One region of the Pseudomonas sp. H3_D04 genome, then DNA from elsewhere that is predicted to be linked to it. Evidence: predicted binding sites of a transcription regulator. Region 1 holds the regulator's gene; each other region holds the start of a gene.
What was found. Region 1 encodes FliA, which starts transcription of late flagellar genes. Its sites were predicted from a motif close to CTAAAGTTTNNNNNNNNNNNGCCGNTAA; they were not measured.
Positions count from the first base shown of each region.

Region 1 (3,385 bases):
GCTGGACCCCTTGCTGCGCAAGCGCGTGGTGTTGATCGATACCGCCGGCCTCCAGGCCAGCGATCCAGCCCTGCGTATGCAGCTCGAAAGCCTGGCCGGACGGGGCATCAAGTCAAAAAATTATCTGGTTCTGGCAACCACCAGCCAGAAACAGGTTCTAACGGCCGCTTATCATAGTTACAAGCGCTGCGGGCTCGCTGGCTGCATCCTGACTAAACTGGATGAAACGGCAAGTCTGGGCGAGGTGTTGAGCCTGGCGATCAGTCATGAATTGCCGGTGGCTTACCTGACCGATGGCCCGCGTATTCCGGATGATTTGCATCTGCCGCGTCGTCATCAGTTGGTCAGTCGTGCCGTCAGCGTGCAAATGCAAGAAGAACCCAGCGAAGAAGCCATGGCTGACATGTTCGCTGATATTTACCACAGCCCGACCAAGCAGGTTGGCTGAGGTGCTAATGAACCGTTTTTGTACCTACATCGATGGTCTGCCATGCATTGTTCAGTTATTGAGCGCGCAGCCAGTAATGTGGCCTCCGTCTATGCAAGACAAGGTAAAGAAATAACATGGGCAGCATGCATCCCGTACAGGTGATCGCGGTGACCGGCGGCAAAGGTGGCGTCGGGAAGACTAACGTGTCAGTGAACTTGTCCCTGGCTCTAGCTGAGCTCGGCCGGCGCGTCATGCTGCTGGACGCCGATCTGGGGCTGGCGAACGTCGACGTCCTCTTGGGGCTGACACCCAAACGTACCCTGGCCGACGTGATCGAAGGCCGCTGTGAGCTGCGCGACGTTCTGTTGCAGGGCCCCGGCGGTATTCGCATTGTCCCGGCCGCGTCCGGCACACAGAGCATGGTTCATCTGAGCCCGGCTCAGCACGCCGGCCTGATCCAGGCCTTCAGCGATATCGGCGACAACCTCGATGTCTTGGTGATCGACACCGCTGCAGGTATTGGTGACTCGGTAGTCAGTTTCGTCCGCGCAGCGCAAGAGGTCTTGCTGGTGGTGTGCGACGAGCCGACCTCGATCACCGACGCCTACGCGCTGATCAAACTGCTGAACCGCGATTACGGCATGAACCGCTTCCGCGTCCTGGCCAACATGGCCCAGAGCCCGCAGGAAGGTCGCAACCTGTTCGCCAAGTTGACCAAGGTCACGGACCGTTTCCTTGACGTCGCCTTACAATACGTCGGCGCGGTGCCTTACGACGAAAGCGTGCGCAAGGCCGTGCAGAAACAGCGTGCCGTCTACGAAGCCTTCCCGCGTTCCAAATGCGCCCTGGCGTTCAAGGCCATCGCGCAGAAGGTTGACACCTGGCCGCTGCCTGCCAACCCGCGTGGGCACCTGGAGTTTTTCGTCGAGCGCCTCGTGCAACAGACCGCAGGACCCGTCCTATGACAGCCAGTGGCTACAACCTCTACAAGAAGTCGGCACGTGACGCGCAGTACGAGCTGATCGAGCGTTACGCGCCACTGGTCAAACGCATTGCTTACCACTTGCTGGCCCGTCTGCCGGCCAGTGTTCAGGTTGAAGACCTGATCCAGGCCGGGATGATCGGCCTGCTGGAAGTATCGACCAAATATGACGCCAGCAAAGGCGCGAGTTTCGAGACGTACGCGGGCATTCGAATCCGCGGCGCGATGCTCGATGAAGTGCGCAAGGGTGACTGGGCGCCACGCTCGGTTCACCGCAATACCCGCATGGTCAGTGACGCAATTCGCTCGATTGAAGCTAAAACCGGTCGTGACGCTAAAGATCATGAAGTTGCGGCCGAACTCCAATTGAGTCTCGACGATTATTACGGGATTTTGAACGACACCCTGGGCAGCCGGTTATTCAGTTTCGACGATCTGTTGCAGGACGGCGAACACGAAGGGCTGCACGAGGATGGCGCGAGTGCACATCTGGAGCCGTCACGCGATCTGGAAGATGAACGCTTCCAGGCCGCGCTGGCGGACGCGATTGCCAATTTGCCGGAGCGTGAGCGACTGGTGTTGGCGCTGTACTACGACGAAGAGCTGAACCTCAAGGAAATCGGTGAGGTCCTGGGGGTCAGCGAATCGCGGGTCAGCCAGTTACATAGCCAGTGCGCGGCCCGTTTGCGGGGGCGTTTGGGGGAGTGGCGAGCGCGCTGAAGGCAGTGTGGGGGCACTGCGAACGAGGCCGGTGGGGTGTTGAACTGCACCGGTCGCGATCTGTTGTGCTCCAGACAGTCATCGAGTGCATTGCCGGATTGATTGAAATGGCGCGTCCAGGTGCTGGGCGCGTTTAAGACTGCTTGGAGGTCGAATTGGACAAGAACATGAAAATCCTCATCGTTGATGACTTCTCAACGATGCGGCGGATCATAAAAAACCTGTTGCGTGACCTTGGGTTCACCAACACGGTCGAGGCCGACGATGGCACTACTGCCATTCCGGTTCTCAACAGCGGGAGCATCGACTTTCTGGTAACGGACTGGAACATGCCTGGCATGACCGGTATCGATCTGCTGCGTCACGTGCGCGCCGATGAAAAGCTCAAGCACCTGCCGGTGCTGATGGTGACCGCCGAAGCCAAGCGCGAGCAGATTATCGAAGCAGCCCAGGCCGGTGTTAACGGCTATGTGGTCAAACCCTTTACGGCCCAGGCGTTGAAAGAAAAAATCGAGAAGATTTTCGAACGCATCGGTTGATCCACTGCGCCACGGGGGAGCTATGGAGCATAACGAATCTTCACAGGGCGATTTTGAATCGACCCTGAAAAAACACGCGGTCGAACTGGTCGAAAGCCTTGAAAAGGGCAGGTTCGGCGACGCTGTGCAACTGATCCATGAGCTCAATCAGACCCGTGACCGCGGCCTGTACCAGGAAGTGGGCAAGCTCACTCGCGAGCTGCATAGCGCGATCGTCAATTTCCAGATTGACCCGAACATGCCGCAAGCCGAGGAAGTGTCGCAGATCACGGACGCCACCGAGCGCCTGGGGTATGTGGTCAAGCTGACCGAGGCTGCGGCCAACCGCACCATGGACCTGGTGGAAAACGCCACGCCGCTGGTCAATGGCCTGAGCAATGAAGCTCAGGCATTGAGCGCCGACTGGGGGCGCTTCATGCGTCGCGAAGTCGGGGCTGAAGAGTTTCGCGAACTGGCCCGGCGAGTCGACGGTTTCCTGACACGCAGCAGCGAAGACAATCGCACGGTGTCGAGCAACCTCAACGACATATTGCTGGCCCAGGATTACCAGGACCTCACCGGTCAGGTGATCAAACGCGTGACCCAATTGGTCACCGAAGTTGAAAGCAACCTGCTCAAGCTTGTGCTCATGGCCAGTCAGGTAGACCGCTTTGCGGGTATCGAACATGACCGTGAAGCGATGCTCGCTGAAAAAGATCCGCAAAAACATCTCTC
Region 1 covers NZ_CP162801.1:1,082,070-1,085,454, forward strand. Annotated here, with positions in the region: gene flhF (flagellar biosynthesis protein FlhF) at 1-448, shown strand, start outside; gene fleN (flagellar synthesis regulator FleN) at 565-1,395, shown strand; gene fliA (RNA polymerase sigma factor FliA) at 1,392-2,132, shown strand; gene AB4N91_RS05200 (chemotaxis response regulator CheY) at 2,300-2,671, shown strand; gene AB4N91_RS05205 (protein phosphatase CheZ) at 2,694-3,385, shown strand, end outside.

Region 2 (3,385 bases), 410 kb from region 1:
TTCATCCATGGCGATCGTGGTCGCGGCGATTTCCAGCAGGGCGTCAGTGGCAGAGTTGAAACCACCGGTTTCAACGTCGACAACAACTGGCAGGTACCCACGGAAGCGCTCAGCCATGGGGTGGCGCGAACCACCTCCGCCGCCTTGACCGTCCTGTTCGTCGTCGAAATGGTCTTCACTCACGCGTGTTCCTCCAGCAGGCGCCAGCGCAGTTTTTCACCGGCGCGCAGCGGGATTACGGTCAGCTCGCCAAATGGCAGGCTGGTTGGGGCGGTCCACTCATCGCGGACCAGGGTGATGCGATCGGTGTTCACCGGCAGGCCATAGAAGCGCGGGCCGTTGAGGCTGGCGAAGGCTTCAAGCTTGTCCAGCGCGTTGCGTTGTTCAAAGGCTTCGGCGTACATCTCGATCGCCGCATAAGCGGTGTAGCAACCGGCACAGCCGCAGGCCGCTTCTTTGGCGTGCTGGGCGTGAGGCGCCGAGTCGGTGCCGAGGAAGAACTTGTTGCTGCCGCTGGTGGCTGCGTCGAGCAGGGCTTCCTGGTGGGTGTTGCGCTTGAGGATCGGCAGGCAATAGAAGTGCGGCCGAATCCCGCCCACCAGCATGTGATTGCGGTTGTACAGCAGGTGATGCACGGTGATGGTCGCGCCAACGTTGGCCGAAGCCTCGTTGACGAACTGCACGGCGTCCGCGGTGGTGATGTGTTCAAACACCACTTTGAGCGTCGGGAAACGCTCGACCACACGACGCATATGCTCATCGATGAAGATTTTTTCGCGGTCGAACACATCGACATCGCCGCGGGTGACTTCACCGTGAATCAGCAAGGGCATCCCGACGTCGGCCATGGCCTCAAGTGCAGGGAAGATCTTGTCGATACTGGTGACACCCGAGTCCGAGTTGGTGGTCGCGCCGGCCGGGTACAGCTTGGCGGCGTAAACGAAACCGCTGGCCTTGGCCTCGCGAATTTCGTCGGGCTGGGTGCGGTCGGTCAGGTACAGCACCATCAACGGTTCGAAACGACTGCCGGCCGGACGTGCAGCGAGAATCCGCTGGCGATAGCCGTCGGCTTCAGCGGCGTTACGCACCGGAGGTACCAGGTTGGGCATGATGATGGCGCGACCAAAGGTGCGCGCGACATCCGCAACGGTATTGGTCAACACAGCACCATCGCGAAGATGAATATGCCAGTCGTCGGGACGCAGCAGGGTCAGGCGGTCGGACATGAGGGGATTCCAGGCGGGTCAAACTCTGGGGAATGCTACCGGAAAAGACTCTCTCAGGCACTCGCTATCAAGTTTTGCAGGAAGCTTCCGATATCCAACAGGTATGCCGTAAATATGTGTGTCGGTCTTTTTGTTGTAGAAGCCAGTGGAGCCTCCCGTGCGCCAGCGTTATTTAGCCTTGCTCAGTGTGTTTGCCAGCCTCCCTGCGATGGCGCTCACTTTCCAGACACGTCTGGAGAGCATCGAGTGGACGGTCGAAGGTGACAAGTTCGAATGCCGCCTGACTCAACCGATTACCGATTTCGGTTCGGGTGAATTCGTGCGCCGAGCCGGCGAGCAGGCGACGTTTCGTCTGAAAGCCTACAACGCGATGATCGGTGGCGGTTCAGCAACCCTGCTGGCGGCGGCTGCGCCGTGGCAACCGGGACGTGGCGACATCAATCTGGGATCGGTGAGAATCGGCAGCGGCAACGTGTTGTTCAACAGTTCGCAAGTTCAGGCCGGTCGCCTGATCAGCGGGTTGATGGACGGCCGCAGTCCGGTCATCCGGCATTCCTCTGGTGATGGCCGCGTCTCTGAAGTGCGCCTGTTGCCGGTCAAGTTCAGCAAGGCCTTCAACGACTACCAGGGTTGCGTGGCGAAACTGCTGCCGAAGAATTTCGAGCAGGTCAAACAGTCCGAGATCGGTTTCCCGGGTGAAGGCGTTGATCTTGATTCGCAAGCCAAGGCGCAGTTGCAGGTGATGCTGGAGTTCATGAAAGCGGATCCGACGGTCAATCACATCGAACTCGACGGGCACTCCGACAACAGCGGCAATCGCCTGACCAACCGCGAGCTGTCACGCCGCCGGGCGTTGGCGGTGATGGACTATTTCAAGGCCAATGGCATCCAGGAATCGCAGATCACCCTGCGTTTCCACGGTGAGCGCTACCCTGTGGCGCCGAACACCAGCGCCACCAACCGCGCGAAGAATCGCCGGGTTGCGGTTCGCCTGGAGCGGGTGGCACCGACCGAGAAAGTCGCGCCTCAAACCACGACGCCGGGAAGCTCTTCGGCGACATCCTGAGTTTGCTGAATTCGTCGCTCGCTCGACAGAATCTGTCGCTTCGTCGTCATAAGCTGTCGCGCCTCTGTAAATTATTCCGTATGACCGGTAGACTTCACGGCTTTCCGTAGAACCCCGTGGAGTGATGGCATGGCGGACGTAAACAAGGTCGTTCTGGCGTATTCCGGCGGCCTGGACACTTCGGTGATCCTCAAGTGGCTGCAGGATACTTATAACTGTGAAGTGGTGACCTTTACCGCTGACCTGGGTCAGGGCGAAGAGGTTGAACCTGCACGCGCCAAGGCTCAGGCCATGGGCGTGAAAGAGATCTACATCGACGATCTGCGCGAAGAATTCGTGCGCGATTTCGTTTTCCCGATGTTCCGCGCCAACACCGTTTACGAAGGCGAGTACCTGCTGGGTACTTCCATCGCTCGCCCGTTGATCGCCAAACGCCTGATCGAAATCGCCAACGAAACCGGCGCTGACGCCATTTCCCACGGCGCCACCGGCAAGGGTAACGACCAGGTTCGTTTCGAACTGGGCGCCTACGCACTGAAGCCTGGCGTGAAAGTGATCGCCCCTTGGCGCGAATGGGACCTGCTCTCCCGTGAAAAGCTGATGGATTATGCTGAAAAGCACAATATCCCGATCGAGCGCCACGGCAAGAAAAAGTCCCCGTACTCGATGGATGCCAACCTGCTGCACATTTCCTATGAAGGCGGCGTGCTGGAAGACACCTGGACCGAGCACGAAGAAGACATGTGGAAATGGACCGTCTCCCCGGAGAAGGCTCCTGACAAGGCGCAGTACCTGGAACTGACCTACCGCAACGGCGACATCGTGGCACTGGACGGCGTCGAAATGACCCCGGCCACCGTGCTGGCGACCCTGAACCGTATCGGTGGCGAACACGGTATCGGCCGTCTCGACATCGTCGAGAACCGTTACGTGGGCATGAAGTCCCGTGGTTGCTACGAAACTCCTGGCGGCACCATCATGCTGCGCGCTCACCGTGCGATCGAATCGATCACTCTGGACCGCGAAGTGGCTCACCTCAAAGACGAGCTGATGCCTAAATACGCCAGCCTGATCTACACCGGTTACTGGTGGA
Region 2 covers NZ_CP162801.1:667,759-671,143, forward strand. Annotated here, with positions in the region: gene rnt (ribonuclease T) at 1-183, opposite strand, end outside; gene pyrC (dihydroorotase) at 180-1,226, opposite strand; gene AB4N91_RS03225 (flagellar protein MotY) at 1,384-2,292, shown strand; gene AB4N91_RS03230 (argininosuccinate synthase) at 2,422-3,385, shown strand, end outside.
Region 2: a site for FliA is predicted at 1,293-1,320, ahead of AB4N91_RS03225 (flagellar protein MotY). Genes of this name have one in related genera too.

Region 3 (3,385 bases), 2.6 Mb from region 1:
CAAGACCTACATGAGCGCCAACGCCGAGAGCATTCCCCAAGGCGAGATGGACAAAAAGGTCTTCAGCCTCCTGCAGGACCTGGGCAACAGCCATCCGTCCTACGCCTATGCCATCCTCGGCACTGCGGCGGGCGGTTACGTGTCCTGGCCGGACGACGCGAAGCTGAACAATTACGACCCGCGCCAGCGCCCCTGGTACAAGGCGGCCCAGGCCAAGCCGGGCAAACCATTTCGCACCGAGGCCTATTACTGGGCCCAGGACGATGCGACCTACGTCAGCACCGTGCGCACCATCGACAACCAATTGGGCACCAACGGCGGCGTGGTCAGTATCGACGTGACGCTCAAGCAGCTCACCGAGATCGTCAAGCAGATCAAACTGGGTGAAACCGGCTACCTGATGCTGCTGGAAAACACCGGCACCGTGCTGGTCGATCCGAAACAACCGGAACACAACTTCAAAGCCCTGAGCAGCCTCGGCGAAGGTTATGCGCAACTGGCCAAGGCCGGCAAAGGCCTGGTGGAAGTCGAGTTGAACGGCGAACGCTACATGGCCAACGTCTGGCCGTCGGAGCAACTGGGCTGGACCTTTATCGGCCTGATCAAGCAAAACGATGTGATGAGCTCCGCGACTCAACTGACTTGGCTGATCGCAATCATCGCCGCCGTTCTGGCAGTGTTCTTCGCCATCATTGGCGCCAGTTTCGCCAGTGTCATCGTGCGACCGATCCGCAGCGTGGCCAGCGGCCTGGAAGGCATCGCCCAAGGTGAAGGCGACCTGACCAAAAACCTGGAAATCCGTGGCAGCGACGAAACCGCGCAACTGGCCAACTGGTTCAATCAGTTCCTGACGGCGATTCGTAACCTGATCCAAAGCATCGGCGGTGCCGCGACCAAGATTCTCGCCACCTCGAAGAGCTCGACTCAGGTTTCCAGCGACATGGCTGAGGCCGCCGGGCGCCAGCGTGAGGCGGTGGACATGGTGTCCACGGCGTTCCATGAAATGGTCGCCACCGCCAACGAAGTCGCACGCTCGTGCAGCCAGGCGGCAGAATCCGCCGACAGTGGCCAGCGCCAGGCGCGTCAAGGTCAGCAACAGATTGATGCGGCCGTGACCAGCGTTGATCGCCTGAGCCAGGAAATCGAACAGTCGGCGCAGTCGATGCAACAGCTCGAACGCGACAGCAACGACATCCAGTCGATCCTGGGGACCATTCGCTCGATTGCCGAACAGACCAACCTGCTGGCCCTGAACGCCGCCATTGAGGCTGCACGGGCCGGTGAGCAAGGTCGCGGGTTTGCAGTGGTGGCGGATGAAGTCCGGGCACTGGCCAAACGCACGGCGGATTCCACGGCGGAAATCGATGGCTTGCTGGGCAACCTGGCCAAGCGCACCAGCCAAGTGACTCAACAGATGCATGCGAGCCTGGAAGTGTCGCAACAATCGGTGACCCGCATCGGTGAAGCGCGCAGCAGTTTCGGGCTGATTCGTGAGTCGGTGGATGTGATTCGCGACATGAACACGCAGATCGCCACGGCGGCGGAAGAACAGCATCAGGTGGCCGAAGACATCAACCGGCACATCAGCCAGATCCATGGCGACGCGCAGTTGGTGGCAGAACTGGCGAACTCGGCGCGCCTGGACTCGCAGAGCCTGGCCGGGTTGTCGAATGAACTGGACGGGTTGGTTCGTCGCTTCAGGACCTGAGGTCGCTGATCTAACGGGTCGAAAACCGATACCTGTGGCGAGGGAGCTTGCTCCCGCTCGGCCGCGAAGCGGTCGCAAACCGGTAAACACGGAATACCTGATACAGCGTGTTTACTGAATTGGGACCGCTTCGCGCTCCAGCGGGAGCAAGCTCCCTCGCCACAATTACTGTTTGAACAATTCACCGGGTGTGAAGCCGAACAACCCCTTGAACGCCGCAATAAACGCCGACGTCGAGTCATACCCACAAGACAGCGCGGCATGGGTCACGCTGTCGCCCTCCTCCAGCAAACTCAGCGACGACAGCAACCGCATTCGCTGTCGCCACCCGCGAAAGCTCAGCCCGGTCTCGCGCTGGAACAAGCGCATCAGCGTCTTTTCCGAGGTGCCCAGGCGTTGCGCCCATTCCTGCAACGTCACACTGAGCTCCGGACGTTCGATCAGCTCATTGCACAACCCGAGCAGCCGTTCATGACGCGGCAACGGCAGGGAAAACCCCACCTCCGGCAGATTCGCCAACTGATCCAGCAGCACATTCACCAGCCGCGTTTCCTGGCTGTCGCCCTGCGGATACTCCACCGGCAGCAAGCAAAAACGCTTGATCAGCTCACGGGCCAGCGGCGTGACTTCCAGCACCCGACAACGCCCGTCGGCCCATTCACAGTCCTGGCGGCGCACGTAAAGGCTGCGCATTTCGGCACGCATCGAGGTCACCACCTGGTGTTCGAGGTCCGCCGGAATCCAGATCCCCCACTGCGGCGGCGCAAAGAAACTGCCCTCAGCCGTGTGCACGCCGAGAACGCCGCTGATGGCGTAGGAAAACTGCACCCAATCGTGGCGATGAGGTGGCGTCCACGACCCGGCATTCAGGCTTTCCGCCCGAGCGAACAGCGGACGCGGTAGCGCCTTCAGCGTCGGAATGGCCCGTTCGAGGGAAAGTTGTCCGTTAGCCGGCATTGATTGGCCTTATGTCGCAAGACGGCAGATAGGGCCGACGTTAGGCTAAGTCATCAATTCTTACAAATGTATTCGGTGGCCGTTATGCATGCCTTCAAACACCTCAAACGCGTGGTCACCGACTGGTTCTTGTGCGGCATGCTGATCGCCACGCTGCTGGCGTATTTCTTCCCGGTCTTCGGCGCCACGGGTGGCGGGATGCACGCGGAATATGTGATCAACATCGGCGTGTTCCTCGTGTTCTTCCTGCACGGGGTCAATCTCTCCAGCGAGCAGATCAGCCATGGCCTGAAGAACTGGAAGCTGCACGTGATGGTCCAGGGTTTCACCTTCATGGTGTTCCCGTTGATCTGGTTGCTGAGCGACAAGCTGCTGGGTTCGCACGTGCCTTCGCTGTTGATGCTTGGCTTCTTCTACCTTTGCGCCCTGCCGTCGACCATCTCGTCGTCTGTGGCCCTGACTGGCAGCGCGGGCGGCAACGTGCCGGCGGCAATTCTCAATGCGAGCCTGTCCAGCGTGCTGGGGATTTTCCTGACGCCGTTGCTGGTGAGCCTGGTGGTCGGCAGCGGTGCTGGCGGCATCGATCTGGGCTCGACGCTGCTCGACCTCTGCGCCATGTTGCTGTTGCCGCTGGTGCTCGGCCAACTGTTGCGGCCGATGTTCGGCAAGTTCTTCGCCCGCCACAAGCGCTACACCAACATCGTCGACAAGCTGGTGATT
Region 3 covers NZ_CP162801.1:5,065,717-5,069,101, forward strand. Annotated here, with positions in the region: partial or broken gene AB4N91_RS23455 (cache domain-containing protein) at 1-802, shown strand, start outside; gene AB4N91_RS23460 (methyl-accepting chemotaxis protein) at 1,004-1,708, shown strand; gene AB4N91_RS23465 (AraC family transcriptional regulator) at 1,874-2,665, opposite strand; gene AB4N91_RS23470 (bile acid:sodium symporter family protein) at 2,750-3,385, shown strand, end outside.
Region 3: a site for FliA is predicted at 924-951, ahead of AB4N91_RS23460 (methyl-accepting chemotaxis protein). Genes of this name have one in related genera too.

Region 4 (3,385 bases), 320 kb from region 1:
AAGCCTTGGGCGTGTCGGCGAACAATAAATGCGCTTCGTCGAAAAACAGTGCCAGCAGCGGTTTGTCCGAATCGCCACGCTCCGGCAGTTGCTCGAACAACTCGGCCAGCAACCACAGCAGGAATGTCGCATACACCTTCGGCGCTTCGTGGACCAGACGACTGGCATCCAGCAAATGAATGCGCCCACGGCCGTCAGCCGTCGGTTGCAGAATGTCTTCGAGTTGCAGCGCCGGTTCACCGAACAGCGCTTCGGCACCTTGTTGCTCCAGGGTCGCCAGACGCCGCAACAGCGCCTGACTGGAACCGGTGGTCATCAACGCCGCGTCGTCCCCCAGCAACTCAGGGTTGTCACGCAGGTGATTGAGCAGCGCCTTCAGATCCTTGAGGTCCAGCAGCAACAACCCTTCGCGGTCCGCGACCTTGAACGCGGCATACAGCGCCGACTGCTGGCTGTCGGTCAACTCCAGCAGGCTGCCGATCAGCAACGGCCCCATTTCGCTCAAGGTGGTGCGCAATGGATGACCGGACTCACCGTGAATGTCCCACAGGGTGACCGGGTAAGCCGCAGGCTTGTGGTTGAGCCACGGCATCCCGGCGATCCGCTCGGCGATTTTGCCTTGAGGGTTGCCGGCGGCACCCAGGCCACACAGGTCGCCCTTGATGTCTGCCGCGAACACCGCCACGCCCGCGTCGCTGAAGGCTTCGGCCAGTCGCTGCAACGTGACGGTTTTACCGGTCCCGGTAGCGCCCGCAACCAGGCCGTGACGGTTCGCCAGGCGCATGGCCTGGGAGATAGGCTGGCCGGCAAGGTCAGCGCCGATAACGAGTTGCGATGAGTCAGGCATTTTGTCACCCATGGTTAATCTTTGATCCTGCACGGCCGATACAAATAGTTGTGAGACCAATCCGAAAATAGCGTCGGTAATTCCCTAAGGAGAGGATGGAAATATCAGCTTTTTTTCAACATTGCCCATTTTGCGTGCCTTTATAAAAGCACGCTCAGGACATTAAGACCTTAGCGGAACCCCAAGCCATGAACAAAAACCTGCGTTTCAGCCATAAAATCTTGCTTGCCGCCGCCCTCATCGTCATTGCCGCCTTCGCCTCGTTCACACTGTACAACGACTACCTGCAGCGCAACGCCATTCGCGAAGACCTGGACAATTACCTCAACGAGATGGGAGACGTCACCGCCAGCAACATCCAGACCTGGCTGACTGGCCGTATCCTGCTGATCGACAACCTCGCTCAAAACATAGCCGTCAATCCTGAACAGGCCAACGTCGCGAGTCTGCTTGAGCAGAAAGCCCTGACGTCGACTTTCATGGCGTCCTACCTGGGCGACTCCACCGGCAGCTTCACGATTCGTCCCGACGCCAAAATGCCTGCCGGTTTCGATCCGCGGGTACGTCCTTGGTACAAAGGCGCCGAAAGCAGCAGCACGGCCACCGTGACCGAACCTTACATCGATGCGGCCACCGGCCAGACCATCATCTCCATCGCCACCGCCTCGAAAAAGGCCGGGCAAAGCGTGGGTGTGGTGGGCGGCGACTTGAGCCTGCAAACCCTGATCGACACCCTCAGCGCCCGTGATTTCGACGGCATGGGTTACGCCTTCCTGGTCAGCGCCGACGGCAAGATCCTGGTGCACCCGGACAAAGCCCTGGTGATGAAGTCCCTGAGCGAGGCGTACCCGAACAATACCCCGCGCATCAGCAGCGACTTCAGTGAAGTCGAAGTGGACGGCAAGACTCGCATCGTCACCTTCACGGCGATTAAAGGCCTGCCATCGGTCCACTGGTACATCGGCCTGTCGGTCGATAAAGACAAAGCTTTCTCGATGCTCAGCGAATTCCGCGCCTCGGCGGTCGTCGCGACGATCATTGCCGTGGCGATCATCATCGCGTTGCTCGGCATGTTGATCCGCATCCTGATCCAGCCGCTGCATGTCATGACCCGCGCCATGGAAGACATCGCCGACGGTGAAGGCGACCTGACCAAACGTCTGACCATCGTCAATAACGACGAATTCGGCGTTCTAGGCACAGCGTTCAACCGTTTTGTCGAACGTATTCACGGTTCGATCCGTGAAGTGTCCTCGGCCACCGGCCAGGTCAACGAAGTCGCGCTGCGTGTGGTCGCCGCGTCGAATTCGTCGATGTTCAACTCCGACCAGCAAGCCTCGCGCACCAGCAGCGTGGCCGCCGCGATCAACCAGCTCGGCGCCGCCGCTCAGGAAATCGCCCGCAACGCTGCACAGGCGTCCAGCCAGGCCAGCGATGCCCGCAGCCTCGCCGAAGATGGCCAGCAAGTGGTGGATCGCAGCATCAAAGCGATGAATCAGCTGTCGAGCATGCTCAGCGCTTCGAGCACCAACATCGAATCGCTGAACAGCAAAACCGTGAACATCGGGCAGATTCTCGAAGTGATCACCAGCATCTCCCAGCAAACCAACCTGCTGGCGCTCAACGCTGCCATCGAAGCGGCCCGCGCCGGTGAAGCCGGGCGTGGTTTTGCCGTGGTGGCTGACGAAGTACGCAACCTGGCGCACCGCACACAGGAATCGGCGCAACAGGTGCAGACCATGATCGAAGAGCTGCAAGTCGGCGCCCGTGAATCCGTCAGCACCATGAGCGACAGCCAGCGCCACAGCCAGGACAGCGTGGAAATCGCCAACCTGGCGGGCGAGCGCTTGAACAGCGTGACGTTGCGTATTGGTGAGATTGACGGGATGAACCAGTCGGTGGCGACCGCGACCGAGGAACAGACGGCGGTGGTGGAGTCGATCAACGTCGACATTACCGAGATCAACACGCTGAATCAGGAAGGCGTGGAGAACCTGCAATCGACGTTGCGGGCGTGTTCGGACCTGGAGCAGCAGGCGGCACGTCTTAAGCAGTTGGTGGGCAGTTTCCGTATTTGATGCGGCATTGAGGTCCTCTTTGCGGGCAAGCCTCGCTCCTACACGGATTAGCGTTAACGTGTAGGAGCGAGGCTTGCCCGCGAAGGCGTTTTGAAATACACCGCAAAAACCTCGCTGATCTGCGCGCCACAAAACCCCGACCGAACATCTATCCTTCATAAAGGTCAACCAAGGGAGAACAACGGACCGGAGGGATGCTCACTGTGCATATCGCGGACATCACCATGTTCTACGCCCCGGCCAGCGGTGGCGTGCGCACGTATCTGGATGCCAAGCACCGTCGCCTGAGCATCAAGCCAGGCATTCGCCACAGTTTGCTGATTCCAGGGGCACACCTGAGTGAGCATGACGGCGTCTACTCAGTTCCAGCCCCGGCCCTGCCTTTCGGCAAGGGTTATCGTTTTCCTCTCCGCTTGGCGCCATGGCGAAATGTCCTGCATGATTTGCAGCCTGACCTGAT
Region 4 covers NZ_CP162801.1:758,516-761,900, reverse strand. Annotated here, with positions in the region: gene AB4N91_RS03665 (helicase HerA-like domain-containing protein) at 1-847, opposite strand, end outside; partial or broken gene AB4N91_RS03660 (HAMP domain-containing protein) at 1,036-2,019, shown strand; gene AB4N91_RS03655 (methyl-accepting chemotaxis protein) at 2,161-2,925, shown strand; gene AB4N91_RS03650 (glycosyltransferase family 4 protein) at 3,120-3,385, shown strand, end outside.
Region 4: a site for FliA is predicted at 2,067-2,094, ahead of AB4N91_RS03655 (methyl-accepting chemotaxis protein). Genes of this name have one in related genera too.